DNA from 3 places in the Rhizobium sp. C104 genome. Region 2 is predicted to be linked to each of the others. Evidence: predicted binding sites of a transcription regulator. Region 2 holds the regulator's gene; each other region holds the start of a gene.
What was found. Region 2 encodes LexA, which represses DNA repair genes until DNA is damaged. Its sites were predicted from a motif close to TGTTCNNNNTGTGTTCNG; they were not measured.
Positions count from the first base shown of each region.

Region 1: a site for LexA is predicted at 5,612-5,629, ahead of recA (recombinase RecA). Genes of this name have one in related genera too.
Region 3: a site for LexA is predicted at 2,469-2,486, ahead of MF410_RS20010 (helicase-related protein). Genes of this name have one in related genera too.

Region 1 is NZ_CP092348.1:1,189,465-1,200,202, forward strand. It holds partial or broken gene MF410_RS07020 (flagellar biosynthetic protein FliO) at 1-383, opposite strand, end outside; partial or broken gene MF410_RS07025 (ATP-binding protein) at 691-3,293, shown strand; gene MF410_RS07030 (pseudouridine-5'-phosphate glycosidase) at 3,560-4,486, opposite strand; gene MF410_RS07035 (carbohydrate kinase family protein) at 4,572-5,504, opposite strand; gene recA (recombinase RecA) at 5,744-6,832, shown strand; gene alaS (alanine--tRNA ligase) at 6,998-9,652, shown strand; gene MF410_RS07050 (AraC family transcriptional regulator) at 9,986-10,738, shown strand, end outside.
Region 2 is NZ_CP092348.1:1,550,366-1,561,103, reverse strand. It holds partial or broken gene MF410_RS08835 (ComEC/Rec2 family competence protein) at 1-764, shown strand, start outside; gene lexA (transcriptional repressor LexA) at 745-1,464, opposite strand; gene MF410_RS08825 (VOC family protein) at 1,661-2,554, shown strand; gene kdsA (3-deoxy-8-phosphooctulonate synthase) at 2,554-3,399, shown strand; gene eno (phosphopyruvate hydratase) at 3,541-4,815, shown strand; gene MF410_RS08810 (septum formation initiator family protein) at 4,951-5,271, shown strand; gene pdhA (pyruvate dehydrogenase (acetyl-transferring) E1 component subunit alpha) at 5,417-6,463, shown strand; gene MF410_RS08800 (pyruvate dehydrogenase complex E1 component subunit beta) at 6,480-7,871, shown strand; gene MF410_RS08795 (hypothetical protein) at 7,882-8,184, shown strand; gene MF410_RS08790 (pyruvate dehydrogenase complex dihydrolipoamide acetyltransferase) at 8,186-9,535, shown strand; gene MF410_RS08785 (SGNH/GDSL hydrolase family protein) at 9,555-10,196, shown strand; gene MF410_RS08780 (GNAT family N-acetyltransferase) at 10,199-10,738, shown strand, end outside.
Region 3 is NZ_CP092348.1:3,818,292-3,829,029, reverse strand. It holds gene MF410_RS20010 (helicase-related protein) at 1-2,284, opposite strand, end outside; gene MF410_RS20005 (DUF3309 family protein) at 3,101-3,256, shown strand; gene MF410_RS20000 (glycine zipper domain-containing protein) at 3,284-3,544, shown strand; gene MF410_RS19995 (hypothetical protein) at 3,739-3,897, shown strand; gene MF410_RS19990 (beta-ketoacyl-ACP reductase) at 3,989-4,714, opposite strand; gene MF410_RS19985 (acetyl-CoA C-acetyltransferase) at 4,784-5,965, opposite strand; gene phaR (polyhydroxyalkanoate synthesis repressor PhaR) at 6,204-6,776, shown strand; gene MF410_RS19975 (hypothetical protein) at 6,771-7,178, opposite strand; gene rpmF (50S ribosomal protein L32) at 7,322-7,507, opposite strand; gene MF410_RS19965 (glutathione S-transferase family protein) at 7,663-8,310, opposite strand; gene MF410_RS19960 (DUF1868 domain-containing protein) at 8,324-9,046, opposite strand; gene MF410_RS19955 (transglycosylase domain-containing protein) at 9,142-9,879, opposite strand; gene MF410_RS19950 (polyprenyl synthetase family protein) at 10,014-10,738, shown strand, end outside.

The sequences.
Region 1 (10,738 bases), 360 kb from region 2:
CGGAGAAACGGGGACGGTTCCGGCTGCGCCGGGGGTGATACTGGACGCTGTTCGACAGGTTGTGGAAGGCCGGCGATTTCCGGCTGTTCGGCCGCTGCGGGCAGGATACGGCTTTCGATGACTATATCGCTCGGGCCGCCGATCATGATCAGATGCTCGACGTCGTCGCGGCGCACCAGCACCAGCCGGCGACGGGCATCGACAGCGGCGGCATCCAGGACCTGCAGACGCGGCTGGCGGTTGCGGCCGCCGCGCACGAAGGGCGAGGGCGCCCGGCTGCGGATCACCCAGAGCACGAGGATGAGCAGGAGAAGCGCCAGACCGACGCCACCGGCGGCAAGCAGAAAACGGCTGCCATAAGCTCCGACAACATCATCCAACATAGTCACTCACTCCATTTCATATTCGGCACATATTGACGACTTTTCCGTTCCTTAGGCAAGGGCCGCCGGTGCTGTCCAGTCACGGGAGAACGCGTTTTCGTGTTCCGCGGATTGGGCGCTCGCCGATGTTGCGCACGGTCGGCCGCGTCAGGGTTCAGGGGCAGATGGCGCTGTTGCCTGTGAATTCAAGCAGTCTTGCCGACCACCGGTGTTTTTGCCAACGCGGCAAATTGCTAAGAAGGAAAGAGTGCCTGATTCCCGCTTCGTGTTCGTGCTACGAAGCTGGAGGGACTTATGTGAGGAATACATGACGAAACCGCGTCAGGCCGACGATTATAACGCACCGCTTGTGGATCGTGGGGGCGTTCTGGCACGGTTTTGCGCATTCTTCTGCTGGCCCTTGTGCTGATTGCAGCCGCCGGCGGCTTCGTCGTCTTCAAGAGATCGCTCGACAATGAGATCGTGCTCGGCGGTCTCGGCGTGCTTGCCATGGTTGGCATCTTCTTCCTGGTATCCTCGGTCATCGGCTTCATCGAGGTGATGCCGCAGCGTCAGTCCGACAGCCTGGCGCGCGCCTTCCTCAACAGCCATCCCGACGGCACGCTGATCACCGACGAAAAGGGCCGGATCATATATGCCAACGCCGCCTATGGTGCGCTGACCGGCGCGCGCAAGGCGACCGAGGTGCAGACGCTGGAAAGCCTGCTGTCGCGCCACCGCGAATCGAATGAGGCGCTCTATCGGCTGGTCAACGGCCTGCGCGAGGGCAAGGAAGGCCGGGAGGAATTCCGCCTGCTGCGCGCCGTCGGCCCCGGCAGCAACAGCTCAGGCGCCCATTGGTATCGGCTGAAGGCGCGGCTGCTGCAGCCGGAGGAAAACGGCGGCAAGCCGCTGCAGATCTGGCAGATTACCGATATCACCACGGAGCGGGACGACCAGGAGCGCTTCTTCAAGGAATTGCAGAACGCGATCGACTATCTCGACCATGCGCCGGCCGGTTTCTTCTCAGCCGGCAGGAAGGGCGAGATCTTCTATCTGAACGCCACGCTTGCCGAGTGGCTAGGCCTCGATCTCACCAAATTCGTGCCGGGCTCGATGACCATCGGCGACGTGGTGGCGGGCGAGGGGCTGGCGCTCATCCAGTCGGTGCAGGCCGAACCCGGCCTGAAGAAGACGGTGACGCTCGATCTCGACCTGCGCAAGACCAACGGCCAGAGCCTGCCGGTGCAGATCATCCACAGCGTCACCTCGATGCGCGACGGCGCACCCGGCGAAAGCCGGACGATCGTGCTGGGGCGTGAAAAGAGCGAGGCGGGCGGCCAGTCCGCTTCGGCCGCCGCCATGCGGTTCACCCGCTTCTTCAACAATACGCCGATGGCGATCGCCTCGGTGGACGGGGACGGGCGCATCCTGCGGACCAACGCACCGTTCCTGAAGATGTTCTCCGGCGTCGTCTCGCGCGACGATCTCGAAAAGGCGCCGCATCTCGAAACCATCGTGCAGGAAAGCGACCGGCCGCAGCTCGCCGAGGCGCTGGCAGCGGCCAAGGACCGGCAGGGCGACATTGCGCCCCTCGATACCCGCACGCCGACCGACGAAGCGCGCTATTTCCGTTTCTACGTCAACGCCGTCATCGACCAGAGCGACGAGGCGCCCGAGGAGGCGGCGATCGTCTACGCCGTCGAGGTGACCGAGCAGAAGGCGCTGGAAGCGCAGATGGCGCAGACGCAGAAGATGAATGCCGTCGGAACGCTCGCCGGCGGCATCGCGCATGATTTCAACAATGTGCTGACGGCGATCCTGCTTTCCTCCGACCATCTGCTGCTGCAGGCACGGCCGGCCGATGCGAGCTTTGCCGACCTGATGGAAATCAAGCGCAACGCCAACCGCGCCGCGGTGCTGGTGCGCCAGTTGCTCGCCTTCTCGCGCAAGCAGACGATGCGGCCCTCGGTGCTCAACCTCACCGATGTCGTCGGCGACCTGCGCATGCTGGTCGACCGGCTGCTCTCCGGCACCAATGTCAAGCTCGACGTGCAATATGGCCGCGACCTCTGGCCCGTCAAAACCGACCTTTCGCAATTCGAACAGGTGCTGATCAATCTCTGCGTCAATGCGCGCGACGCCATGCCCGAGGGTGGCACACTGACGCTGCGCACCCGAAACCTGACTGCTTCCGAGGTCTCCGCCTTCAACTATTCCTACATGCCGGCTGAGGACATGGTGCTGATCGAAGTCGCCGACAACGGCACCGGTATCGCGCCCGAAATCATGGACAAGATCTTCGAGCCCTTCTTCACCACCAAGGATGTCGGCAAGGGCACCGGGCTTGGTCTCGCCATGGTCTATGGCATCGTCAAGCAATCGGGCGGCTATATCCAGCCGGAATCCGAAGTCGGCAAGGGCACGACCTTCCGGGTCTTCCTGCCGCGCCACATCCCGGAGCCGGCGGTGGCCGCGGAAGCGGGTGCGATCGACAGCGCCGTCGCCGAGATCGGCATTCGGCCGGAGGCGCCAACGGCGCAACAGCCGGAGGACCTGACGGGATCGGCGGTCATCCTTCTCGTCGAAGACGAGGAGGCGGTGCGCCGCGGCGGCAAGCGCATGCTGGAAACGCGCGGTTATACCGTGCACGAAGCCGGCTCGGGCGTCGAGGCGCTCGCCATCTTGGAAGAGCTGGAAGGCAAGGTCGACATCGTCGTGTCCGACGTCGTCATGCCCGAGATGGACGGCCCGACGCTGCTGCGCGAGTTGCGCAAGACCTATCCCGACATGAAATTCATCTTCGTCTCGGGTTACGCCGAAGATGCCTTTGCCCGGAACCTGCCGCCGGACGCGAAATTCGGGTTTTTGCCGAAGCCGTTTTCGCTGAAGCAATTAGCTGTGGTGGTGAAGGAGACGCTGGACGGGTGAGGGCAGCCGGCATCGCCTTAGTAGACAGGGCGTGCCGCGGCCGCCCCCTCTGCCCTGCCGGGCATCTCCCCCACCTGTGGGGAGATCACAAGCGGCGGAACCTTCTCGCCACATCAACGTTTCGGCGAGCTGCGACGCCAATTGTTGGGGGAAGCCATTGCGTCTCAGCCAATCTCCCCACCTGTGGGGGAGATGCCCGGTAGGGCAGAGGGGGCTGGAACGGCAGCAGCTGTCTGGCAAGGCGATTCCGGCCTGCCCCGTAGGCCTCACTCACCCAACGCCACGGCAATCTCAGCCGCCAGCCGCGCATTGTTCTCGACCAGCGCAATATTCGTCTTCAGGCTCTGGCCGTCCGTCAGATCGAAGATGGTCGAGAGCAGATAAGGCGTCACCGCCTTGCCCGTGATCTCGTCGCGCTCGGCGCTGTCGAGTGCCCGCTCAATGTAGATCTCCATCTCTTCGCGGGCGATCTCGTCGGCTTCCGGCACCGGATTGGCGATGAGCATGCCGCCGTCGATGCCGAGCTGTTCGCGCACCGTCTGGAAATTGGCGATGGCGGCCGGGCTGTTCAGCGACAGTGGGCTGCGGATGCCCGAGGCGCGTGACCAGAAGGCGGGGAATTCTTCGCTCTCATAGGTGACGACGGGAACGCCGCGGGTTTCCAGCACTTCCAGCGTCTTCGGAATGTCGAGGATCGCCTTGGCGCCGGCGCAGACGACGATGACGCCGGTGCGGGCGAGTTCCTCGAGATCGGCCGATATATCGAAGCTTTCCTCGGCGCCTCGGTGCACGCCTCCGATGCCGCCTGTGGCAAAGACGCGGATGCCGGCGCGGGCGGCGGCAATCATCGTCGCGGCCACCGTGGTGGCGCCGGTGCGGCGCTCGGCGATCGCGAAGGCGAGATCGGCGCGCGATACCTTCATCACTTCGGTCGCCTTGGCAAGCTGCTCCAGTTCGCCGGCTTCAAGGCCGATATGCAGCGTGCCATGAATGACGGCGATGGTTGCCGGCACCGCGCCCTGTTCGCGAATGATCGTCTCGACGCTGCGGGCCATCTCGATATTGCCGGGATAGGGCATGCCATGGGTGATGATGGTCGATTCTAGCGCCACCAGCGGCGCGCCGCGCTGCTTGGCGCTGGCAACCTCTTTCGAATAGGCAATCGGCAGAAGGGGCGAAATGGGCTTGGTCATGATGTTGTCCTGTCGTCGATGAGCATGATGCCGAAGCGTGTCAGCGGTTTTCGCACCTCATGCTCGACTATTTAATATAGCGGCTTCAATGCAGAATTCTGACCTCGGGAACAAGGGCAAGCGCCGCATTCAAGAGATCCGGCGTCAGATTTTCGTTGACGGCGTGCCGCGACTGCACGGTGAGCGTTGCGGCAGCCGTGCCGTGGCGAACGGCCTCTTCGAGCGGCAGACCGAGCATCAGGGCGGCAAGCGTGCCGGCCGCAAGAGAATCGCCGGCTCCGGTGACGTCGGCGACCGTGTCGGCGATCGGCGGCTGCAGCGTCACGGCGCGGCCCTTGCAAAGTGCCACGAGCTCGCGGCGGCCGCGGGTGACGACGGCGTTCCTGATGCCGATCTGGTTCAGAAGCGGCGGCCAGCCGGCAGCGTCTTCCGGCTGTTTACCGGCAAGGGCAGCGGCCTCGGCTTCATTCAGGAACAGGTAGTCGATATCCGCGATGCACTGTTTCAGCCTGACGACCTTGGCCGGCGAGATGGCAATCGCCGCGACCGGCTTCGCCAGGGAATGCGCCTTGGCAACGATCGCTGCGATCGTCTCCTCCGGCAGGTTGGCGTCGAAAAGAATGAGATCATGGGCGGCGAAAGCTTCGCGCACCCAGCGGATGGAGAGACGCCGCGGCACGAAGAATCGGTAGAGATCCATGTCGGCAAGGGCGATCACCAGATTGCCGTCCTTCTCGATGATCGCCGTATAGCTCGGGGTCTTGCGGTCGAGGAACACGAAAGGCCGGTCGTCGATGCCGGCGAAATCGGCGGCTTCGCCGACCATCTCGCCGATGGAGTCGCCGCCGCGTGGCGAAATCATCGTCACCTGAAAACCGAGCCTTGCCAGGTTGCGGGCCGCATTGAAGCCGCCGCCGCCCGGCTCCTCGAACCAGGTGCCGGGATTGCTGGCGCCCGGCGCCGTTTCGCCGGAGATCCGGCCGCGCCGGTCGATATGGGCGCCGCCGAGAACAAGAATCTTTTCTTCACTTCAACCGCCTTCCGATGCCCGAAGCGCGAATCGAGACGGTGCTAGCAGCCGCGGCAAAGCCGGTGCATAAGGCCTAAGCCGTTGCTTTGCATCGATAAAACAAATATAGAACACAGGCTGTTTTACCTTTTTCTTTCAATCGTTTGATCGCCTATTGCGGAAATAGAACAAATGGGGTACAAACTCGACATTGCTTGGGCGGCTTCAATAACCTAAAGGTGGATCGGATGTCTCAGAATTCATTGCGGCTGGTAGAGGACAAATCGGTGGACAAAAGCAAAGCGCTTGAAGCGGCACTCTCACAGATAGAGCGGTCGTTCGGCAAGGGCTCGATCATGAAACTCGGCTCCAACGAGAATGTTGTCGAGATCGAGACGATCTCGACCGGCTCGCTTGGCCTCGATATCGCACTTGGCGTTGGTGGTCTGCCGAGGGGCCGTATCATCGAAATTTACGGGCCGGAAAGCTCGGGTAAGACGACGCTTGCGCTGCAGACCATTGCGGAAGCGCAGAAGAAGGGCGGCATTTGCGCCTTCGTTGATGCCGAACATGCGCTCGATCCCGTCTATGCCCGCAAGCTTGGCGTCGATCTGCAGAACCTTTTGATCTCGCAGCCCGATACCGGCGAGCAGGCGCTCGAAATCACCGATACGCTCGTGCGCTCTGGCGCCGTCGACGTTCTCGTCGTCGACTCGGTCGCCGCACTGACGCCGCGCGCCGAAATCGAAGGCGAGATGGGCGACAGTCTTCCCGGCTTGCAGGCGCGCCTGATGAGCCAGGCGCTGCGCAAGCTCACGGCTTCGATTTCCAAGTCGAACACCATGGTGATCTTCATCAACCAGATCCGCATGAAGATCGGCGTCATGTTCGGTTCGCCTGAGACGACAACCGGCGGCAATGCGCTGAAGTTCTACGCCTCCGTGCGCCTCGACATCCGCCGCATCGGCGCGGTCAAGGAGCGCGAAGAGGTGATCGGCAACCAGACCCGCGTCAAGGTCGTCAAGAACAAGATGGCGCCGCCCTTCAAGCAGGTCGAATTCGACATCATGTATGGCGAGGGCGTTTCCAAGACCGGCGAACTGGTCGATCTCGGCGTCAAGGCCGGCATCGTCGAGAAATCCGGTGCCTGGTTCTCCTATAACAGCCAGCGTCTCGGCCAAGGCCGCGAAAACGCCAAGACCTTCCTGCGCGACAATCCGGATCTCGCCCGTGAGATCGAGCTGTCGCTGCGCCAGAATGCCGGCCTGATCGCCGACCGCTTCCTGCAGAACGGCGGACCGGATCCCGATGATGGTGACGCTGCCGCGGAAATGTAATTTTCGCGATCGGTTTTCCGCCAGTCCCTTTGAAAATCCAAGCCGGCTGCATTCCCTGATCAGAATGCGGCCGGTTTTGTTTGTCTGCTGGACAGTGGCGGAGGTGAACGTTAAAAGCCGATGGATTTAGATTTACCTGCCTCCGGCAGCATTGAAGGGCATAGCATGAGCGGTGTGAACGATATCCGGTCGACATTCCTCGACTATTTCAAGAAGAACGGTCATGAGATCGTCTCGTCGAGCCCGCTCGTGCCGCGCAACGACCCGACGCTGATGTTCACCAATGCCGGCATGGTGCAGTTCAAGAACGTCTTCACCGGCCTGGAGAAACGCCCTTATTCCACGGCGACCACCTCGCAGAAATGCGTGCGCGCCGGCGGCAAGCATAACGACCTCGACAATGTCGGCTATACCGCCCGCCACCTGACCTTCTTCGAAATGCTCGGCAACTTTTCGTTTGGCGACTATTTCAAGGAGAATGCGATCGAGCTTGCCTGGAAGCTCGTCACCGAAGGTTTCGATCTGCCGAAACATCGCCTGCTGGTCACCGTCTATTCCGAAGACGAGGAAGCCGCGACGCTGTGGAGGAAGATCGCCGGCTTGTCCGACGACAAGATCATCCGCATCCCGACCTCCGACAATTTCTGGCAGATGGGCGATACCGGCCCCTGCGGCCCATGCTCTGAAATCTTCATAGACCAGGGCGAGAACGTCTGGGGCGGCCCTCCCGGTTCGCCGGAGGAGGATGGCGACCGGTTCCTGGAATTCTGGAACCTCGTCTTCATGCAGTTCGAGCAGATCGAACCCGGCGTGCGCAATCCGCTGCCGCGTCCGTCGATCGATACTGGCATGGGTCTAGAGCGCATGGCCTGCATCCTGCAGGGCGTCCAGAGCGTCTTCGACACCGACCTGTTCCGCACGCTGATCGGCGCCATCGAAGAGACGATGGGCGCCAAGGCTGAGGGCAGCGCCAGCCACCGCGTCATCGCCGACCATCTGCGCTCCTCGGCCTTCCTGATCGCCGACGGCGTGCTGCCGTCGAATGAAGGCCGCGGCTATGTGTTGCGCCGTATCATGCGTCGCGCCATGCGACACGCCCAGCTTCTCGGCGCCAAGGAGCCGCTGATGTACAAGCTGCTGCCGACGCTGGTGCAGGAGATGGGCCGCGCCTATCCGGAACTCGTGCGTGCCGAAGCGTTGATCTCGGAGACGCTGAAACTCGAAGAAGGCCGCTTCCGCAAGACGCTGGAGCGTGGCCTGTCGCTGCTGTCGGATGCGACCACGGATCTCGGCAAGGGCGACATGCTGGACGGCGAGACCGCCTTCAAGCTCTACGACACCTACGGCTTCCCGCTCGACCTGACGCAGGACGCTTTGCGCGCCCGTGAGATCGGCGTCGATATCTCCGGTTTTACCGATGCCATGCAGCGCCAGAAGGCCGAAGCCCGTTCGCACTGGGCCGGTTCCGGCGAGAAGGCAACCGAAACCATCTGGTTCGAGCTTAGGGAAAAGAACGGGGCAACCGAATTCCTGGGTTACGACACCGAAACCGCCGAAGGCGTGGTGCAGGCGATCGTCAAGGACGGGGCTGCTGCTGAAGAAGCCCAGGCCGGCGACAAGGTGCAGATCGTCGTGAACCAGACGCCGTTCTATGGCGAATCCGGCGGTCAGATGGGCGATACCGGCATCATTTCGTCCGACCACGGCAGAATAGAGATATCGGACACGCAGAAGAAGGGCGAAGGCCTCTTCGTGCATTCCGGCGTCGTTGTCGAAGGCGCATTCAAGAGCGGCGATGCGGTTGTTCTCACCGTCGATCACGCCCGCCGTTCGCGGCTGCGCGCCAACCACTCGGCAACACACCTGCTGCACGAGGCGCTGCGCGAAGTGCTCGGCACCCATGTTGCCCAGAAGGGTTCGCTGGTCGCGCCCGAGCGCCTGCGTTTCGACGTGTCGCATCCGAAGCCGATGTCGACCGAGGAGCTGAAGATCGTCGAGGATATGGCCAACGAGATCGTGCTGCAGAATTCTCATGTCACGACCCGGCTGATGAGCGTCGACGACGCCATCGAGGAAGGCGCCATGGCGCTCTTCGGCGAGAAGTACGGCGATGAAGTGCGGGTCGTCTCGATGGGCACAGGCGTTCATGGCGCAAAGAGCAACAAGCCTTACTCGGTCGAGCTTTGTGGCGGCACGCATGTGTCGGCCACCGGTCAGATCGGCCTGATCCGCGTTCTCGGCGAAAGTGCCGTCGGCGCCGGGGTTCGCCGCATCGAAGCGCTGACCGGTGAATCGGCGCGCGAATATCTGGCTGAGCAGGACGATCGCGTGAAGACGCTGGCTGCCTCGCTGAAGGTTCAGCCTTCGGAGGTTCTGTCGCGTGTCGAAGCGTTGATGGACGAGCGCCGCAAGCTCGAAAGGGAACTGGCCGACGCCAAGCGCAAACTTGCCATGGGCGGCGGGCAGGGCGGCTCGGCCGATGCCGTGCGCGAAGTCGCCGGCGTCAAGTTCCTCGGCAAGTCGATATCGGGCGTCGATCCCAAGGACCTCAAAGGGCTTGCCGATGACGGCAAGACCAGCATCGGCTCCGGCGTCGTGACGCTGATCGGCGTCTCCGACGACGGCAAGGCGAGTGCGGTCGTCGCCGTGACGCCGGATCTCGTGGATCGTTTCAGTGCTGTCGATCTGGTGCGCGTCGCCTCGGCCGCCCTCGGCGGCAAGGGCGGCGGCGGCCGCCCCGACATGGCCCAGGCCGGCGGCCCCGACGGCTCGAAGGCCGACGAGGCGATCGAAGCGGTGGCCGTAGCACTCGCGGGCTGAGCTGCCGGGTTACGTCGGCTCTCCTCCCTCATTCCTGTGCTTGTCACACGAATCCAGTGCGCCCAAGTCATTGGGCGCGAAAGATCTTTTTTCTTTCGGTACTGATTCATTCACGGCGCGGACGCGCCGTGAATGGAATCCTGTGACGAGCACAGGAATGAGGGACGTTGGCGTGATGCCGGTGTACCCGCCTCGTCCTTCGAGGCACCTGCTCGGCACGTCAGCAAGGATAAGGCTCTCTTGAACTTTGGCGCTCCGGAGCCGGCAAGTCCGCAGGATTTGTCAAATCGGGCTATGCTTTGTTGCATCCGATCGATTTGCAGGAGGTTTGACATGAACGGGGAAACGGCATGGGCACTTTATGAAACCCGTCTGAGACGGGTATCGGCTTATATTCACGACCACCTCGACGAGGAGCTGGATATGGCGCGCCTGGCCGAGATCGCCTGCATGTCCAGCTATCACTGGCACAGGATCTATCGGGCGATTTACGGCGAGACGCTGGCGGCCACCGTCAAGCGGCTGCGGCTGCATCGCGCGGCGGGCGAAATCGTCCGCACGGAGCTTGCCGTCCGTGAGATTGCGAAGCGATCAGGCTATCCCAATCTCCAATCCTTCAACCGCATTTTCAAGTCGGTCTACGGCATGCCGCCGGCACGCTATCGGAAAGAGGGAAGCCACACAGCCTTCCAACCCTCACCTAACGGAAAGATCAAAGCCATGTTCGACGTTACCATACGTGAGATCGCACCCACCGAACTGATCGGTGTTGCCCATGCCGGCTCCTATATGGAGATCGGCAAAGCCTTCGAAACATTGTTCGGCACGCTTTACGCGCGTGGTCTCGCCAGGCCCGACATGCGGATGATCGGTGTCTATCTCGACGATCCTGATATCGTGCCGGCCGAACAGCTGCGCTCGATCGCCTGCGTCACCGGCGTTTCCGCGGGGTCGGCCGAAGCGCCGTTCGAGCGGCGCACGATCGACGGCGGCGACTACGCCGTGCTGCGCCATAAAGGCCCCTATGCCGACATGCACAAGGCCTACCAGTGGCTCTATGCGGAGTGGCTGCCGAAATCCGGGCGG
Region 2 (10,738 bases):
GGCGTCGGCCGCTTGCCCGCCTGGTATTTCGCCATCGCCGTGGCAGGCTTCCTGCTGCTGACGCTGCTCCGCACCCGGCTGCGCCATGCCGGCTCAGCAATCCTCGCCGTTTCGACCTTCATTCTGTTGATTCTGCCGGTTTCCCGGCCGCCGGATCTGGTGATTTCGGAGGATGGCGGTCTGGTCGCGCTCGTCGAGACCGCGGCAATGGCTTCCAATCGTGAAAACCCGCCGGATTTCATCTTCGACCAGTGGCAAAGAGCGCTGGTCCTGCCGACGCATCACCCGCCGAAGATGCTGGGTGGCCCCGCTATCCCGCCGGAGGGGAAGACCGACGCGTCAGGCTTTCCCGCGAGCAACAGAATGAAGCAAGGACAGCGATGCGGGGGGCCGCCGCGGGCGGTGAAACAAACCGCTTCTCCTGCGTCAAAAAGGCCTGGTGCATATCAAGGCTTGGCAATGGCCGTGTGGTAAGCATCATCGACAATGCCGCTTATCTCGGCCCGGCCTGCGATGCAGCCGATATCGTCGTGACGCCGGTCCGCCTGCGTTTCAACAGCTGCCGCTCAGGCGCGACGCTCTTCACCGGTGAGACGCTGCGCAAGACCGGTTCCCTCGAGCTGCGCTTCGCAGATACCGGCCTGGAGGTCGCAACCGCATTCGAAACGCTGTCGCGGCCATGGATGCGCCAGCGCGCCTATGACTGGCGCAGCAACAGTTTTACCGAATCCGGCCTGTCCAGTGTCAGTGATAGCGGCGAATGAGGCCGACGAGCTTGCCCTGCACCTTGACGCGGTCGGGCCCAAAGATCCGGGTCTCGTAAGCCGGGTTGGCCGCCTCAAGCGCGATCGAGGCGCCCTTGCGGCGGAAGCGCTTCAGCGTCGCTTCCTCGTCATCGACGAGGGCAACGACGATGTCGCCGGGGCTTGCGGTGCTGCCGTTGCGGATGATCACCGTGTCGCCGTCGAAGATGCCGGCGTCGATCATCGAATCGCCCTTCACCTCGAGCGCATAATGTTCACCGGAGCCGAGCATGTCGGCGGGAACGACGATGTCGTGGGTATTGTTCTGGATTGCCGAGATCGGAACACCGGCAGCGATTCGGCCCATGACCGGCACCGAGACCGAGTTGCCGTTGTCGGCGACGGGTTTTACAGGCGCGGGGGCGGCGACCGGCTGGGGCTTGCCGAGGCTGCCTTCGATGACGCTCGGCGAAAAGCCGCGCCGGGGCTGGATGCTGGGACTATAGGCTTCGGGAAGCTTGATGACCTCGAGCGCCCTGGCGCGGTTCGGTAGGCGGCGAATGAAACCGCGTTCTTCGAGCGCTGTAATCAGGCGATGAATGCCGGATTTGGAGGCCAGATCCAGGGCATCCTTCATCTCGTCGAAAGATGGCGGAACGCCGGATTCCTTCATGCGCTCATGAATGAAAAGGAGAAGCTCCTGTTGTTTGCGCGTGAGCATCGGCGTGTGACCCCTGATTGAAACAAATCCAGAACAGACACTATATGTTCCATATGTGTTCTGCAAGTAGCTAAATTTCCGTAAAACTTGCCGCCAACTCTTTGAGATTTTTATTTTCATTCGCCGGATTGGCACACATGTCTTGCATTGGGGGTGGTGCTGTCGCACATCTCTTATCGTTTGAGGGAGGGATATGATGAACGAGCGTTCCGCCAAACCGCACCCGCTGGATCATGTCGTGCTGCCCGTCGTCAATATCGATCTGGCCCGCGAGCGGCTCGGCAAGCTCGGCTTCACGGTTGCCGCCGATGCCCGCCATCCCTTCGGAACGGAGAATGCCTGTGTCTTCTTCGCCGACAAGACCTATCTGGAGCCGCTCGGTATCGCCAGCGTCGAGGAGAGCGAGGCCTCGGCGCGGCAAGGGAATGTCTTCACCGCCCGCAACCGGGCCTTCCGCTTCCGTTGCGGCGATGAGGGGCTTTCGGCGGTGGTTTTCGGCACCGAGGATGCCGGCCACGATCATCGGCACTTCGCTGCCGGCGGATCGAGCGCCGGCGAGATGCTGGAGTTCAGCCGGCCAATGAAGATGCCGGACGGTTCCGAAAGCGTCGGCAGCTTCAAACTGGCCTTTGCAGCGGATCTGCGTGCGCCGGACTTCTTTCTCTTTACCTGCCAGCGCATCAATCCATTGCCCGCCGACCGCGGCGCGCTGGAGACACATGCCAATGGCGTGACCGGCATCGCCGAGATCGCGCTGTGCGCGCCTGATGCCGCGACCTACGCCGGTTTCGTCAGCCTTGCCATGGCGCAGTCGGCGGTCGAGAAAACCGGTTTTGGCGCCAATATCGCGGCGCCGAATGCGAAAATCAGCCTGATGACGCCGGAGGGGCTGGAGGCCTATTTCGAGGTTGCCGTCTTATCCGCCGACCGCGGCCTGCGCGGCCGGGCCATCCTCTTCACCGTCGCCGATCTTGCCGTGACAGAAGCGCATTTGGCTGCTAACGGAGTGACCTACACGCGCAAGAACAATCGCATTCTGGTGAAGCCGGCGCCCGGGCAGGGCACGCTTTTCGCCTTCGAGGAAAGATGATGAGCACTGATACGAATTCGGAAGTCAGGATCGGCGAGGGCGCAGGCCAGGTCACCTTTTCCAATACCGGCCGCCTGTCGCTGATTGCCGGCCCCTGCCAGATGGAGAGCCGCGACCACGCTTTCATGGTTGCCGGCACGCTCAAGGAGCTCTGCGCCAAGCTCGGCATCGGCCTCGTCTACAAGAGCTCCTTCGACAAGGCGAACCGCACCTCGCTGTCGGCCGAGCGCGGCATCGGGCTTGAAAAAGGCATGCAGGTCTTCGCCGATCTCAAGAAGGAATTCGGCTTTCCGGTTCTCACCGACGTTCATACCGCCGAGCAATGCGCCGAAGTGGCGAGGGTGGTCGATGTCCTGCAGATCCCGGCCTTCCTCTGCCGTCAGACCGACCTTCTGATCGCCGCCGCCGAGACCGGCCGTGCCGTCAATGTCAAGAAGGGCCAGTTCCTCGCCCCCTGGGACATGAAGAACGTCCTGAAGAAGCTCAACGCCAGCGGCAATCCTAACGTGCTGCTCTGCGAACGCGGCGCCTCCTTCGGCTACAACACGCTGGTTTCCGACATGCGCTCGCTGCCTATCATGGCGTCGATGGGCGCGCCCGTTATCTTCGATGCGACCCATTCCGTGGCGCAGCCGGGCGGGCAGGGCGATTCCTCCGGCGGTCAGCGGGAATTCGTGGAAACGCTGGCGCGCGCAGCGGTGGCGACCGGCATTGCCGGCGTCTTCGTCGAAACCCACCAGGACCCCGACAACGCACCGTCCGACGGCCCGAACATGGTCTATCTGAAGGACATGCCGCGGCTTCTGGAAAAGCTGCTGGCCTTTGACGCTGTCGCCAAGGGCTGACAGTCAAAAGCCTGACATGTTCGTGCTATAGCGACGATCGGACATGCAGGTCGAGGGTGCCGCAATGTGCCATTGTAATTTGCACGCCTTCGATTATGACAGGCTTCGAACGATTGATCACCCACCGAGCAGGAAGAACCCATGACTGCAATCACCGATATCATCGCCCGCGAGATTCTCGATAGCCGTGGCAACCCCACCGTCGAAGTCGATGTCTATCTCGAAGACGGCAGCATGGGCCGCGCGGCCGTTCCCTCGGGCGCTTCGACCGGCGCCCATGAGGCGGTCGAGCTGCGCGACGGCGGCAAGCGCTACCTCGGCAAGGGCGTGCAGAAAGCGGTCGATGCGGCCAATACCGAGATCTTCGACGCGATCGGCGGCATCGATGCCGAAAACCAGATCCAGATCGACAACATCATGATCGAGCTCGACGGCACGCCGAACAAGTCGCGCCTCGGCGCCAACGCTATCCTCGGTGTGTCGCTGGCCGTGGCTAAGGCTGCTGCCCAGGCCTCCGGCCTGCCGCTCTATCGCTACGTCGGCGGCGCTTCCGCGAGCCTGCTTCCGGTGCCGATGATGAACATCATCAACGGCGGCGCCCATGCCGACAATCCGATCGATTTCCAGGAATTCATGATCCTGCCGGTCGGCGCCGATACGATCGCCGAAGCCGTGCGTATGGGTTCGGAAGTCTTCCACACGCTCCGCAAGGAACTGGCCGCCCAGGGCCACAACACCAATGTCGGCGATGAAGGCGGTTTCGCACCGGGCCTGAAGAGCGCTTCGGAAGCCCTCGATTTCATCGTCAAGTCGGTCGAGAAAGCCGGCTACAGGCCGGGTGAGGACATCTACCTCGGTCTCGATTGCGCCTCGACGGAGTTCTTCAAGGACGGCAAATACGTCCTCGAAGGTGAAGGCCGCACGCTCGAATCGGGCGCCATGGCCGAATATCTGGCCGAACTTGCCGCCAAGTACCCGATCATCTCGATCGAGGACGGCATGGCTGAAGACGACTGGGACGGCTGGAAGACGCTGACCGACCTCACAGGCAAGAAGACCCAGCTCGTCGGCGACGATCTCTTCGTCACCAACTCCGCCCGTCTTCGCGACGGCATCCGCATGGGTGTCGCCAACTCGATCCTCGTCAAGGTCAACCAGATCGGTTCGCTGACGGAAACGCTCGACGCCGTCAACACGGCGCATAAGGCTGCCTACACAGCCGTCATGTCGCACCGCTCCGGCGAAACCGAAGATTCGACCATCGCCGATCTCGCTGTCGCCACCAACTGCGGCCAGATCAAGACCGGCTCGCTGTCCCGTTCGGACCGTCTTGCCAAGTACAACCAACTGATCCGCATCGAGGAAGGCCTCGGCCCCCAGGCCCAGTATGCCGGCCGCTCGATCATTCGCGGCTGATCGGATCTGCTTTCGATAATTTGACCCGCGCCCTCCCGGCGCGGGTTTTTTGTTGGCCGTTTTTACGGTCAACGAACGGTTAATCTCTGGGCGTTATGCTGAACGAATTGGTAATGCGTTCAAGAGCATGCGTGTATGTGGACAAAGCATCATAAGAAGAGAAAATTCGGCCGCTTCGTCATTCCTGCCATGACGGTCGCCTTCCTCTCCTATTTCGGCTATCATTGCATTCACGGCGATTACGGCCTGCGCGCAACGGAGACGTTCGAGCACCAGCGCGTCGCGCGTGAAAAAGAGCTTGCGATCTTGAAGGCGAAGCGCGAACATCTGGAAAATGAGGTCGCGCTTCTGAGTGATGGCTCGCTCGACAAGGATATGTTGGACGAAAAAGCGCGCTATCAGCTCAATATGTCGCGCGCGGACGAGATCGTCATATTCAACCATTATTCCAATTAACCGGAATTCGGTTAATTGGAATTTTCTTCGTATTTCCAATAGTTTAGTGCTGAATACGAGCCATGCAATTATGGCATTGCTGTGGTCATATTTCTTCCCTATGGTACGCGCCATCGAGAAACGACAAACCCATAGGGAGGGTTGAATGGCGCCGCGAAAGACCGCGACCGTTTCCAGCCGCAAAACTGCAGCAAAACCGGCAGCCAAAGCATCGAATGGAGGCCCGGTAGCCGACTTCGATCGCGATGAGGAGTTCAAGGCCTATCGCGAGATGCTGCTGATCCGCCGCTTCGAGGAGAAGGCCGGCCAGCTTTACGGCATGGGCTTCATCGGCGGCTTTTGCCACCTCTATATCGGTCAGGAAGCTGTCGTCGTCGGCATGCAGATGGCGCAGAAGGAAGGCGACCAGGTCATCACCGCCTATCGCGACCACGGCCACATGCTGGCAACCGGCATGGAAGCGCGCGGCGTCATGGCCGAGCTGACCGGCCGCCGCAGCGGCTATTCCCACGGGAAGGGCGGCTCGATGCACATGTTCTCGAAAGAGAAGCATTTCTACGGCGGCCACGGCATCGTCGGCGCCCAGGTTTCGCTCGGAACCGGTCTTGCCTTTGCCAACCATTACCGCGGCAACGGCAATGTCTCGATCGCCTATTTCGGCGATGGCGCCGCCAACCAGGGCCAGGTCTACGAGAGCTTCAACATGGCGGCCCTCTGGAAGCTGCCGATCGTCTATATCGTCGAGAACAACCGCTACGCCATGGGCACCTCGACGGCCCGCGCCACTGCGCAGTCGAACTACTCGCTGCGCGGCTCCGGCTTCGGCATCCCCGGCATCCAGGTTGACGGGATGGACGTTCGCGCCGTCAAGGCGGCTGCCGACGAGGCGCTCGAACATTGCCGCTCCGGCAAGGGCCCGATCATTCTCGAAATGCTGACCTATCGTTACCGCGGCCACTCCATGTCGGATCCGGCGAAATATCGCTCGAAGGAAGAAGTGCAGAAGATGCGCTCCGAGCAGGATCCGATCGAGCAGGTCAAGGCGCGCCTCATCGAAAAGGGCTGGGCCTCCGAAGACGATCTGAAGGCGATCGACAAGGATGTCCGCGACATCGTCGCCGACAGCGCCGATTTCGCCCAGGCCGATCCGGAGCCGGATGCATCCGAGCTCTACACCGACATTCTGCTCTAATCGGGGGAGGGAACCCATGCCTATCGATATCCTCATGCCCGCCCTCTCTCCGACGATGGAAGAAGGCACGCTGTCCAAATGGCTGAAGCAGGAAGGTGACAAGGTCACCTCAGGCGACGTGATTGCCGAAATCGAAACCGACAAGGCGACGATGGAAGTCGAAGCCGTCGACGAAGGCGTCATCGGCAAGCTGCTGGTCGATGCCGGCACCGAAGGCGTCAAGGTCAACACCAAGATCGCCGTGCTGCTGCAGGACGGCGAATCGGCCGACGCGATTTCCACTGCGCCTGCTGCTGCTCAGCCAGTCGCTGCTCCGCAGGTTGCCCAGGAAGAAAAGCCGACCAATACCGGTTCGGCTACTGCTCCCGTTCCGGCCGAGCCGAAGGCTGCCGTTCCGAACGATCCGGAAATCCCGGCCGGCACCGAAATGGTGTCGATGACCGTGCGCGAAGCGCTCCGCGACGCCATGGCCGAAGAAATGCGCGCCAGCGACGACGTCTTCGTCATGGGCGAGGAAGTCGCCGAATATCAGGGCGCCTACAAGGTCACCCAAGGCCTGCTGCAGGAATTCGGCCCCCGCCGCGTCATCGATACGCCGATCACCGAGCACGGCTTTGCCGGCGTCGGCGTCGGTGCCGCCATGGCCGGCCTGCGCCCGATCGTCGAGTTCATGACCTTCAACTTCGCCATGCAGGCGATCGACCACATCATCAACTCCGCCGCCAAGACGCTCTATATGTCCGGCGGCCAGATGGGTGCTCCGATCGTCTTCCGCGGCCCGAACGGTGCGGCCGCCCGTGTCGGCGCCCAGCACAGCCAGGATTATGCGGCCTGGTACAGCGCGATCCCCGGCCTGAAGGTCGTCATGCCTTATACGGCGTCCGACGCAAAGGGCCTGCTGAAGGCAGCGATCCGCGATCCGAACCCGGTCATCTTCCTCGAAAACGAAATTCTCTACGGCCAGCACTTCGACGTGCCGAAGCTCGACAATTTCGTGCTGCCGATCGGCAAGGCCCGTATTCACCGTTCGGGCAAGGACGTCACAGTCGTCTCCTTCGGCATCGGTATGACCTATGCGACGAAGGCGGTTGCCGAACTCGAAAGGATCGGCATCGACGTCGAGCTTATCGATCTTCGCACCATCCGGCCGATGGACCTTCCGACGGTCATCGAATCGGTCAAGAAGACCGGCCGTCTGGTCACCGTCGAGGAAGGTTATCCGCAGTCTTCAGTCGGCACCGAAATCGCCACCCGCGTCATGCAGCAGGCCTTCGACTATCTCGATGCGCCGATCCTGACGATTGCGGGCAAGGACGTACCGATGCCTTACGCCGCCAATCTCGAAAAGCTGGCGCTTCCGAACGTCGGCGAAGTCGTCGATGCGGTGAAGGCTGTTTGCTACAAATAAGGGGCGGGTGATGGCCGTGATGAAAGATGTCAGGCGCATTGCTTGGTCGATCTATTGGAAGTTGGTTTTACTCAGCGCCATCTGCGGTTTTGTTGCCGGTGCAGCTTTTGGGTTCGTTTTAGGGGTTGCTGGTGGAATTGCCGGCATACCTCGGGAGACGATAACTCCGCTTCTGCAATGGGGTGGTGCTATTAGCGGTCTGATCGCAAGTTTTTTTGTGTTCAACTTTATTTTGGCACGCACAATTGGAAAGTCGATTGGCGGGCGGCAGCTTGAACTCGCCGTTGCCGGTTCGCTCAGGGAGGGCCACTAATATGCCGATCAATATCACGATGCCCGCCCTCTCTCCGACCATGGAGGAAGGCAATCTTTCCAAATGGCTGGTCAAGGAAGGCGACACGGTCAAGTCTGGCGATGTGATCGCCGAGATCGAGACCGACAAGGCGACGATGGAAGTCGAAGCCGTCGATGAAGGCACGGTCGCCAAGCTCGTCGTTGCCGCCGGCACCGAAGGTGTCAAGGTCAATGCGCTGATCGCCGTTCTCGCCGCTGATGGCGAGGATGTCGCCACTGCGGCAAGCGGTGCAGGCTCTGCCGCTCCGGCGAAGGCTGACGCCGCCCCCGCGCCGAAGGCCGAGGCTGCACCGGCGAAGGCTGAGGCGGCTGTAGCGCCGGCGCCCGCCGCCGCACCCGCGGCGGTTTCCTCAAACGGCAACCGCACCTTCTCTTCGCCGCTTGCCCGCAGGCTTGCCAAGGACGCCGGTATCGATCTTTCGGCTGTCGCCGGCTCTGGACCGCATGGCCGCGTCGTTAAGAGCGACGTCGAAGCCGCCGTTGCCGGTGGTGGCGCCAAACCTGCCGCCGCGCCGTCCGCTGCTGCCCCGCAGGCTGCCGCCGCTCCGGCTCCGGCCGCAGCGCCGAAGGGCGCTTCCGAGGATGCCGTGCTCAAGCTCTTCGAGCCGGGCTCCTACGAGCTCGTGCCGCATGACGGCATGCGCAAGACGATCGCCCGGCGTCTGGTCGAATCCAAGCAGACGATCCCGCATTTCTACGTTAGTGTCGATTGCGAGCTCGATGCGCTGATGGCGCTGCGCGCCCAGCTGAACGACGCTGCTCCCCGCAAGGACAACGCTCCGGCCTACAAGCTCTCGGTCAATGACATGGTCATCAAGGCGCTGGCGCTGGCGCTGCGTGACGTGCCGGATGCCAACGTTTCCTGGACCGAGACCAACATGGTCAAGCACAAGCATGCTGATGTCGGCGTCGCCGTCTCGATCCCCGGCGGCCTGATCACGCCGATCATCCGCAAGGCCGAGCAGAAGACGCTGTCTGTCATCTCTAACGAGATGCGCGATCTCGGCAAGCGGGCCAAGGACCGCAAGCTGAAGCCCGAGGAATATCAGGGCGGCACCAGCTCGGTGTCGAACATGGGCATGATGGGCGTCAAGAACTTCGCCGCCGTCGTCAACCCGCCGCATGCGACGATCCTCGCGGTCGGCGCCGGCGAACAGCGGGTCGTCGTCAAGAACGGCGAAATGGCGATCGCCACGGTGATGTCGGTTACGCTGTCGACCGACCATCGCTGCGTCGATGGTGCGCTCGGCGCCGAGCTGCTCCAGGCCTTCAAGGGCTACATCGAGAACCCGATGGGCATGCTTGTCTGATAGCTGGGCGGAGGCGGAAATGACCAAGACCGTTCTTTGCTATGGCAACTCGCTGACCTGGGGTTATGACGCCGATACGATCGGCCGTCATGACTACAAAAACCGCTGGCCGAGCGTGCTTCAGGCAGCGCTCGGCAGCGAGGCGCGCATCATCGCCGAAGGGCTGAACGGCCGCACGACCGCTTTCGACGATCATCTCGCCGATTGCGACCGCAATGGTGCGCGCGTTCTGCCGACGATCCTGCAGACGCATGCGCCGCTCGATCTCGTCATCCTCCTGCTCGGCACCAACGATATGAAGCCGGTCGTGGCGGGTTCGGCCTTTGCCGCCTGCCAGGGCATCAGCCGCCTCGTGCGGCTGATCCGCAATCACGCCTGGCCCTTCGAATTCGACGGGCCGGAGATCCTGATCGTGGCGCCGCCGGCGATCTGCGCGACGGGCAATGTGCCTTTCGCCGCGTCCTTTCCGGGCGGCATCGACGAATCGGCAAAGCTTGCGACGCTTTATCGTGATCTTGCCGACGAACTCGGTTGCGGCTTTTTCGACGGCAATTCCGTCGCCAGGACCACGCCGATTGATGGCATCCATCTCGATGCGGAGAATACGCGGTCGCTGGGGCGCGGGCTGGAATCGATCGTTCGGATGATGCTGGGGATCTGACGATGACCGCCTTCATCGCGCTGCGGCAGGCCTCACGGCGGGATGCCTCGGAGCTGGCGATTCTGGCGGATATTGCTTCGCACGGTTTTGCCTCCTGGCTCTGGTGCGCCGATGTGGCGAATGGCGTCAGCGACACGCCGATGGAGCGGGGCAGGCTGAAGATGAGCGAGGAGGACGCTGTCGGCAGCTGGCGGGATTCCGTCATCGCCGAGGCCTATGGCGAAGTCGCAGGTGTGGCGATCGGCCATGCGCTGGAGGACGGCATAGGTGATATCGAGGCGACGATCCCGGCGACCGAGCCGATGCTCGCCTTGCAGAAAACGGTTGTGGGAAGCTGGTTCATCGGCAGTCTCGGCGTCTATCGTCATCTGCGCGGCATCGGCATCGGACGCAGGCTGCTGGAAGATCAGATCGACAGGGCCGATCGCCGCCCCGTCAGCCTGATCACCGCAAGTGATAACGAAGCGGCTTTGTCGCTTTATGGAAGAAACGGATTCCTGGAGGCTGCGCGCGCCGATGCCGTGCCGCTCTTCGAAAACAGC
Region 3 (10,738 bases), 2.3 Mb from region 2:
GCTTCCACTGCAGCAGCGGCCGGATGATATCGGCAAGCCGCTCGAGGATGTCGATGCGCACGGCACGCTTGCCGAGGAAGCGGAAGCCGGCGAGCTTATAGAACATCCGCTCGAAACTTGGGTCGGTGACGACCGAGGTGCGGCCGGCGGCAAGCACCGGAATGAGATCGCCGTAGCCCGGCTTGTCCAAACCGTCGTTCTTCAGCGCCCAGAGCAGCGTGATGAGCTCGGCCGGCGCCGGCTTCAGAAGTGCCGGAACGAAAATATGGTAAGCGCCGAAACGCACGCCGTAGCGGCGCATCGAGGCGCGGGCCTCCTGATCGAGCGACTTGACCTCCTCGGTCACGTCACGGCGGAACAGCACGCCGAGGTTTTCGACGAGCTGGAACGCGAGCCCCTTTGCCAGACCCTGCAGGTCCTCGGCGCGCGACAGATCATCGAGCGGCTTCAGCACCGTGCTGATATGATGATTGACGAAGCGTTCGACACGGGCGGCGACATGATCGCGGGCATTGCCCGTCAACTGCTCGTCGGCCAGCAGAATCACCCGCGGACGCATGATGTGATCGCTGCCCGAAAGCCGCGCCACCGGGTCGCCGATCCAACGGATCAGGCCATCCGAACCGATCGCCAGGTCACTGTTGCCAGCGGCATGGATTCGAGCCGCACGGGCCTCGAATTCGAGCGCGAGCGCTTTCTGCGACGCAGCCTGAACCGCCTTGGCATCCGGTCCGTCCGTTCCCGCCACCGGCGTGAAGCGGAATCCGCTCAATTGCCCTACATGATGTCCTTCAACGAAGACATCGCCATTCACACTGATTTCAGCTTCCAGCATCGCATTCTCTCTCAGGCGCTTCATGAGCACAGATGTCCTGCGATCAACAAAGCGTTTCGTCAACCTTTCATGTAACGCGTCGGACAATCGATCTTCGATTTCCCGCGTCTTTTCCTGCCAGTGTGTCGGATCGGCAAGCCAACCAGGCCGATTCGAAACATAGGTCCAGGTTCTTATCTGCGCGATTCGCGCCGAAAGCGTGTCAATTTCCCCATCTGTCCGATCGGAGCGATGAACCTGTTCCGCGAGAAACTGCTCGTTCACCGTGCCATAGCGCACGAGATCGGAAAAGAGGGTCGAGATAAGATCGGCATGTTGTGCCGGGGTGATACGCCGATAGTCGGGAAGCGCGCAAGCCTCCCAGAGTTTTTCGACCCGGGCCGGCCTGTCGGCAAGGTTGATCACCTCGGGATAACGTGAAAGCTGTTCCAGCGCCTGCTGGTCGACCGCAGGCAGCGCCCGCGTCAACCCCGCTACGCGCGGTCCCGCCTCGAGGCTGGCGCGCAGCGCTTGGATCGAGGAGAAGTCCATTTCGGTGGTGCGCCACTGCAAAACCTTGACGTTGTCGAATTCATGCCCTTCGATGCGCTGTACCAGCTCCTCGTCCAGGGGCGAAACCTGTCCGGTGACGCCGAAGGTACCGTCGCGAACGTGCCGCCCGGCGCGTCCGGCGATCTGGCCGAGTTCGCCCGGATTGAGATTGCGAAACTGGTAGCCGTCGAACTTCCGGTCCTGGGCGAAGGCGACGTGATCGACATCGAGGTTGAGGCCCATGCCGATCGCATCGGTCGCCACCAGATATTCGACATCGCCCGCCTGATAAAGCGCCACCTGCGCATTGCGGGTGCGCGGGCTGAGCGCGCCGAGCACGACAGCCGCGCCGCCGCGCTGCCGGCGGATGAGTTCGGCGATCGCATAGACCTCGTCGGCCGAGAAGGCGACGATGGCCGAGCGCTGCGGCAGCCGGGTGATCTTCTTCTGCCCGGCATAGAAAAGATGCGAAAGCCGCGGCCGCTCGACGATCGTGATGCCGGGCAGGAGCTGCTGCAGGATCGGCTGCATCGTTGCCGCGCCGAGCAGCAGCGTTTCCTCGCGGCCGCGAAGATGCAGGATGCGGTCGGTGAAGATATGGCCGCGCTCAAGATCGCCGGCGAGCTGCACCTCGTCGATTGCGACGAAGGCGGCCTTGGTCTCACGCGGCATCGCCTCGACGGTGCAGACCGAAAAGCGCGCATTGGGCGGCGAAATCTTTTCCTCGCCGGTGACCAGCGCCACATTCTGCGCGCCGACCTTCTCCACCACCCGCGTATAGACCTCACGCGCCAGCAGCCTGAGCGGCAGGCCGATCACGCCGGTCCCGTGAGCGACCATGCGCTCGATGGCATAATGGGTCTTACCGGTATTGGTCGGCCCAAGCACCGCGGTCACACCGCGCCCGCTCAGAATCATCGGCTGCGAAGTCAGAAGTCATGGTCCATGCAAATGAGGCGGGCAGCCCCCAGGAAAACAGTGCTCCCGCGACGGAAGCCAGAGAACACATGGACAGCCGCCGCCGCAAACGCAAGGGCAGATTTTAAAATGCTGCCGGGATTACGACCTTGGCGAGTCACGCGGACCGCCGGTATTTGCGATTCGGAACAGCGTGAGAACGAATCAGCGACGAATCGCTGACTCCCGATGATTCAGCTTTTGTTCACGGCTAAGTATTGATTTTGAATCACTTTTTCCCACTAGATGCTGAATCGTCTGACTCCCTCCGCTTGGCATTTTCGTCGCCGCCATCGGCGAATCCGGCCAGTGGCGAACAATCAAAAATTGCGCCTGAAATTAACCTCTCGACCAAAGCCGGAACGAATCGGCGACGAATCGCTGACCGCATCGTTTTCGCCTTTCGTTCACGGCCACATCTGGTGGCGAAACTCGGTCCATGCGCTATATGCGTATCGCCGATCGGCGTCCCCGTTCCGCCTTGTCCATCGGCATTAATCTTTCGGAAGCCGGATTCATATCCCGTTAAGCCGGGATGGTCGCCGGCGGCGCGCCGATCAAATACGGAACGAATCGCTGACGAATCGGCGACATCGGGACCTTCTCCCTTTGTTCACCGCAACATGTTGTATTTAAACGCCTTTTTAACCATACGGGCAGGTTTTCGATAGGGCGGGGGTCCCAGCGCGTCACATTTCCTGGCTTAACCGGGAACAAAAATCGCCAATGCGTGTTTCTGGTCCATTCAAATTGCGGATGAAATGAAGGAAACACACCATGCTTGGCACAATACTTCTTGTTATCCTCATTCTGCTCTTGATCGGAGCCTTGCCGAATTGGGGTTATAGCCGTGGCTGGGGCTATGGACCTTCTGGCGGTTTGGGGCTAGTTCTCGTGATTATCATTATCCTTGTACTCATGGGCCGCATCTAAAGGCCAACAAACCTGGGGAGTTACGACATGATGAAGAAGATTGTTCTTATTGGTGCGCTCGTCGGCGCCCTGGCATCCTGCACAGCGACCGAGCAGGGAACGGCGATCGGCGCCGGCACCGGCGCGGTCATCGGCGGTGCCGTGACCAACAGCTGGGGTGGTGCCGCCGTCGGCGCCGTTGCCGGCGGTCTGACCGGCGCTCTCATCGGCCAGTCGGTCGAACGCCGCGGCTACTGCGTCTATCGCGACCGCTACGGCCGCCGCTACGAGGCCCGTTGCCGCTACTGATCGGCAAAAGCATATCGGACTTCCCAACGGGCGCTTCGGCGCCCGTTTTTCTTTGATGGCCGCCTCCGTCAACGCGGCGTTGACGATCGGTCGCCAAAGCCAAACCTACCGACCTCCATCAGGCAGGTGCACATTTCCTTCATGAGCGCAGTGGGCAGGCGAATCCGCCCGGCGCATCTGAAAGGAACGCTTCCATGGGTCAGATTTTCCTGAATTCCGCTGTCGCCATTCTCATCGCCTTGGCTTTCCTCACAAGCGCGATTTCAGCTCTTCGCGGCCAGGATCGCTCGCCGCAGCGCGTGCCGGTCAAGATTCCGCCACGGCGTCACCAAAACACCGGCGGCCGTTCCTGATGTCCGCACGGCGGGCATCCATACAAAGAGCGATAGCGCGTCCGGCAAGACGCGCTATCGCTTTCAAGTCGATTCCGATTTCCGGGGCCGGTTAGACGAAGAACTGCCCGCCATTGGCGGTCAGCGTCGAGCCGGTGATGAAGCCGGCATCGTCGGAGGCGAGGAAGGTAACGCAGCGCGCAATTTCCTCAGGCTCGCCGAGACGCCCGACGGGAATCTGCGGAATGATACGTTCGTTCAGCACCTTCTCCGGCACGGCGAGCACCATCTCGGTTCCGATGTAACCGGGGCAGATGGCATTGACGGTGATGTTCTTGGCCGCCCCTTCCTGGGCCAGCGCCTTGGTGAAGCCGAGATCGCCGGCTTTGGCCGCCGAATAGTTCGCCTGACCCATCTGCCCCTTCTGGCCGTTGATCGACGAAATATTGACGATGCGGCCGAAGCTGCGGTCACGCATGCCGGTCCAGACCTGATGCGTCATGTTGAACAGGCCGGTGAGGTTGGTATTGATCACCTCGTGCCACTGCTGCGGCGTCATCTTGTGGAACATCGCGTCGCGGGTGATGCCGGCATTGTTGACGAGCACTTCCACCGGCCCGATCTCGCTTTCGATCCGGGCGATCCCCTCGCCGCAGGCGGCGTAATCCGAAACATCCCATTTGAACACCGGCACGCCGGTGGCGTCGTGGAAGGCTTTGGCCTTCTCGTCGTTGCCGGCATAATTGGCGGCAACCCTGTATCCGGCGTTTTTCAGCGCCACGGATATGGCCGCACCAATGCCGCGCGTACCCCCGGTGACCACAGCCACTCTGCTCATGTTCCGCTCCCCTTTTGTTTTCGCCCCGCTCTGGCGGGATTTTTCAATCAATGACGGATCGTATGCTGTTTAAAGTGCTTCGAAGCACATGGCGACACCCATGCCGCCACCGATGCAAAGCGTGGCCAGCCCCTTCTTGGCGCCGCGGCGCTTCATTTCGAACAACAGCGTATTGAGAACGCGCGCGCCGGAAGCGCCGATCGGATGGCCGATCGCGATCGCCCCGCCGTTGACGTTGACGATCGCAGGATCCCATCCGAGATCCTTGGTGACGGCGCAGGCCTGCGCCGCGAAAGCCTCGTTGGCTTCGACGAGATCGAGATCGCCGACCGACCAGCCGGCCTTTTCGAGCGCCTTGCGCGACGCCGGGATCGGGCCGGTGCCCATGATCGAAGGATCGACGCCGGCGGTCGCCCAAGAGACGATGCGGGCGAGCGGCTGGATACCGCGACGGACCGCCTCCGCTTCGCTCATCAGCACCGCGGCAGCGGCGCCGTCGTTGAGGCCGGAAGCATTCGCTGCCGTCACCGTGCCCTCCTTGTCGAAGGCCGGGCGCAGCTTACCCATCGCCTCCAGCGTGGCGCCATGACGGATATATTCGTCGGCATCGACCGTAACGTCGCCCTTACGCGTCTGAATGATGTAGGGGATGATCTCGTCGGCAAAGCGGCCGGCCTTCTGCGCCGCCTCCGCCTTGTTCTGCGAGGCGACGGCGAACTGATCCTGCTCGTCACGCGAAAGCTGCCACTGACGCGCGATATTCTCGGCGGTGATGCCCATGTGGTAGCCGTGGAACGCATCGGTCAGGCCGTCCTTGATCATGGTGTCGACCATCTTGGCGTCGCCCATCTTGACGCCGCCGCGCAAGTGCATGGCATGCGGTGCCATCGACATGGATTCCTGGCCGCCGGCAACGATGATCTTGGCGTCGCCGGTGGCGATCTGCTGCATGCCGAGCGCGACGGCGCGCAGACCCGAACCGCAGAGCTGGTTGACGCCCCAGGCTGTCGCCTCCTTCGGAATGCCGGCTTTTATCGCCGCCTGGCGCGCCGGGTTCTGGCCCTCGCCTGCAGCGAGCACCTGACCGAGGATCACCTCATCCACTTCGCCGGCATCGACGCCGGCGCGCGCGAGCGCACCCTTGATGACGGCCGCGCCGAGCTCATGCGCCGGAACCGTTGCGAAAGCGCCGTTGAACGAGCCGACGGCCGTTCGACCTGCACTGGCGATGACGATGGATGAATTGCTCATGGGGACGCTCCTCGTTTTCGTCTCACTTACATAAGAGGAAACTGGCAAAGCTTGGAGCGCAAGTCAAACGCGAAGACCGGCCGGGGTCATTTTTCGGCACGAACGCGAAAGCCCGAATTCATCTGCTCTGTGAAAGGTTTGCCGCATCGCACAAAGAGATTGTCACCGGCCTTCTTTTGCGTTTACAGTCTGAAGTGGAGGAATATCCATAATTCAGACGGGGGTCCAGGAGACTGATATGGCGAAGCATGAGGGTCAGATAGTCATCAAGAAATACGCCAATCGCCGCCTATACAATACAGGCACCAGCACCTACGTCACGCTGGAAGACCTGGCGGAGATGGTGAAGAAGGGCGAAGAATTTACCGTCCAGGATGCAAAAAGCGGAGATGACATCACTCATTCGGTGCTGACCCAGATTATCTTCGAGCAGGAATCGAAGACCGGCAACACGCTTCTCCCGATCTCCTTCCTGCGCCAGCTCATCACCTATTACGGAGACCAGATGCAGATGGTCGTGCCGAGCTTTCTCGAACATTCGATGCGCGCCTTCAGCGAACAGCAATCCCAGATGCGCGAGCAGGTAAACCGGGCCTTCGGTGAAACGCCGCTCGGCAAGAACCTGCAACTGCCGATGCAGATGGTCGAGGACCAGGTTCGCCGCAACACCGAGCTGTTTCAGCAGGCGATGCAGATGTTCTCGCCCTTCATGACGCCGCCGGCCAAGGAAAGCCGCAAGGCCGAGGCCAAGGATATCGATGAGCTGAAGGAACAGCTCCGCGCCCTTCAGAACAAACTCGACAACCTATAATCCGATCGAGACATCCCGTCCGGCGCTCCGGATCGACACGGCAAACCCGCCAATCACATCGATCAGAGCGATCGTCATCAAAATGAAGAAGACCTGCGTTGCAGCATCTCGGACGAGCAGAAACTCGACCAGGAAGGCGATGAAAACCAGCATCGACAATATGTGGTTGATGAGGTTGCCGGGACCCGTTCTGGTCGCTTTCAGGATTTCGAAGAACAGCACGACGAGCGCGATGACGATGAAAAGATCGCCGAGCGCCATGCTCCAGATCGCGCCTGATATCATCGACAACACGATGACGTCATGCTGCAGCGCCGGAATACCGCCCTCGCCCATCAGGCCGAGCATCGCCAGGTTGTAGAGAACGAACGGGATAATCATCAGCGGCATTGCAGCTATCATCGGCAATCTCCTTGGCGGCTGGAAGAATACTGCCGCAAAGCATTGCCCCACCGCAAGTCATTGCAAATATTATATCGCTGAATATGAAAAGGCCGGCGTGACGCCGGCCTTTAAGCGTTCGATCGGACGAGCCTAATCGGAAATTATGCGCTTTCCTTCGGCGTCAGAACCTGGCGGCCGCGATACATGCCGGTCTTCAGGTCGATGTGATGCGGACGGCGAAGTTCGCCGGAGTTCTTGTCTTCGACATAGGTCGGAGCCTTCAGCGCATCAGCCGAACGGCGCATCCCGCGCTTGGACGGGCTTGTTTTTCTCTTCGGTACAGCCATTTCTATTACTCCACTTGCGGGCAAAACATTCCCACGGCCAGACTGGCGGCCGAAACGGACATGTCGCGATTTCGGAATTTTGCGCGCTTATACATGCAAGGCGCGGCCTTGACCAGTCCCCATGCATATTTTTTGACACGCCGATGATTCCCACCTCAGACTTCGTCTTCCGGCACAACCCAAGGCTCGGCGCGCGCCGCCTCTTCCCATTTGCGCCAAGCCGGATGCGCCTTCATGGTCTGCATATAGGCGAGCGTATCGCTTCGGTCGACCAGCTCATAGATCTCGAACCGGTTGACGACGGGCGCAAACATCGCATCTGCGCCCCCGAAAGCGCCGAAGAGAAACGGCCCGCCGGATTGCTGCAAGAGATCCCGCCAGATCGCCTCGATGCGGCTAATATCGGTATCGACACCATCCGGCAGCGCGATCCTCGCCTTCGGCCGGCGGATATTCATCGGGCAGGCGCTGCGCAGAGCCCGGAAGCTCGAGAGCATCTCCATCGAAACCGACCGGGCGAGCGCCCGCTGGGCGCGATCGGCGGGCAGAAGACCGGCGTCCGGATGCAGCTCGGCGGCATATTCGATGATCGCCAGCGATTCCCAGATCTTCAACGCGCCATGCTGCAGAAGCGGCACCCGCCCGGTCGGAGACACGGCCTTGATATTGGGATTGCCCGCTGCGTCGTCGAAGGGGATCAGGACCTCCTCGAAATCGATACCGAGGCCCGTCAGCGCCATCCACGGCCGGAAAGACCAGGAGGAATAGTTCTTGTTGGCGATATAGAGCGTCGGTCTATCCATGGGCTTCTCCCGTTCAGACGTCGAAATCGAAAATCAGCAATTCGTGGAAATGGTTCATGTCCTCGAAGACGCAGAATGCCGGTAGCGTCAGCTCGAAAACAGGGGCCTTGCGGCGGATGTCCTCGGCAACGTCATCGAGCATCGCCTGCCAGCGCGGCAAGGCTTCGTCCTCCAGCCGTTCGATCGCATAGGCGAAGGTCATGTGAAACTTGTAGTCTTCATGGTTCGGCTGGCGATAGCCGAGGAGATCGGCAAACGCGTGGCGCCAGGCGCGCATGACCTTGCGGTCGTTCTCCGTCGCTCCGTCGAGGAGCAGGCCCGACGGGCGCGCTTCGACCACGGCGACATTGAAGGGGTCGGCCATCGAAAAACCTTCGAGCCGCGCCGCCATCAGTTCGGTCATGTCGCCGATCGGCGTCTCGAGCGGAAGATCGCCCGGCCAGAAATCCTGCCGGCGCCTGGTCTCGATGACGCCTTCGAAAAGCGTCATGTGAAGGCTCGATATCGGCGTGAAGAGGAACTGCTGGGCCTCCGGCATCGCCAGATATTTCTCCCGCGCCTCGATTAGCACCGTCTGCGTCCGCGAGCCTTTCTCGGCATGGCAGACAATGGTGTTCCCGGCTTCAGGCAAAAAGCCGCCGACCTTGCGATAACGGCTGCCGAGATGGGCGGGCGGGTTCGGATTGTGCGTCTTCGAATAGAAGAGAAGCTCGGGAGAAAACATCGTAGCGGTCATGGGCGACTCGAAGGTTCTGTTTGGACTGCACCGCCCATATGGCAGAACCAAGAATGTCAGATGACGCTCGAGGCTACCAATGACAAGTTCTGCTCTCACTCATAGATGCATTTGATGTAATCGCCGGAACCCTGTGCGCGTCTCTCGATCACGCCGGCAAGCCGGCGAAGGCCGCGGCCTGGTTTGCCGGCATTGCGGTCGATCGGGTTCGGCAGCGAGACCGCAAGCAGCGATGCCTGGCGCCGTGTCAGCTTCGAGGCCGGCACCATGAAATGATGCTGAGCCGCCGCCTCGATGCCGTAAATGCCCGGACCCCATTCGGCGATGTTGAGATAGATTTCCATCAGCCGCCGTTTCGACAGGACGAAATCCGTGGAGACGGCCAGCGGAAGCTCCATCGCCTTGCGCACGAAGGAGCGGCTGTTCCAGAGAAAGAGGTTCTTCGCCGTCTGCATCGGGATGGTGCTGCCGCCGCGCGTTGCCTGGCCCTTCAGCGTATCTTCGACCAGCAGGCGCATTTCCGCCCAGTCGACACCGCCGTGAAAGCAATATTGCCCGTCTTCGGACATCATCACCGACTGCACCACAACCGGGGCGATCTCATCAAGCGACACCCATCTGCGGTCATAGCCGCGCAGCAGTACGAGATCGCGCAGCATCAGCGTCGAGACGGGGTGAATGAACGGCAGCACGTAGAAAAAGATCAGCGCGTAAGGAAGGATCACCAGCGCCAGCACGGCAAGCACGATGCGTTTCAACACGCGCCGGTCTCCGAACCATTGCCGGCGAGCCGGCATGTCGGCGATGTCCTCTCTCTCCGGCGCTATATCCAATGTCCCCAACCCGATTTCGCTCCTGTCGTTCTCATAACGCCTGTAGGCCGCTTATGCCAGAGTGCGTGGCGAATCTTGCCGCGCCATCGACAATTCCGTTGCAAGCCCGGGGGCGCTCATGCCAAACAGCGCCCATGGATGCGAACCGGGACACTTTCGAGACGAGGCTGAAGAACAACGCCCGCGAGATCGAGGCGCTGCTCGATGCATTGCTTTTACCGAACGCCCTTTCCGACGAAATCGCCAGGCCCGAGACGCTGCGCAGCGCCATGCACTATGCCGTGCTGAACGGCGGCAAGCGGCTGCGCCCGTTCCTGGTGGTCGAAAGCGCCGCCCTTCTTGGCGGTGATGCCGAGGCCGCACGCCGCGTCGGCGCCGCACTCGAATGCGTCCACTGTTATTCGCTGGTGCATGACGATCTGCCCGCCATGGACGATGATGATCTCCGCCGCGGCAAACCGACTGTTCATATTAAGTTCGATGAAGCCACCGCGATCCTCGCAGGCGACAGCCTGCTGACCTACGCCTTCGATATCATCGCCGCGCCGGAAACTACGCTTGCCGATACGAGCAAGGCCTCGCTGGTGCTGGCGCTTGCCCGCGCCGCCGGTCTCGGCGGCATGGCCGGCGGCCAGGCGCTCGATCTCGCGGCGGAAAAACAAGCCCCTGACGAGGCCGGCATCATCCGCCTGCAGGCGATGAAAACCGGCGCGCTGATCCGCTTCGCCTGCGAAGCCGGCGCCCTCATCGCGGCGAGTCCGCCGGAAGATCGTCGCCGCCTGCGTGCTTTCGGCGAAAAGATCGGCCTTGCCTTTCAGCTCGCCGACGACATTCTCGACCTGACCTCTGATGCCGCGAC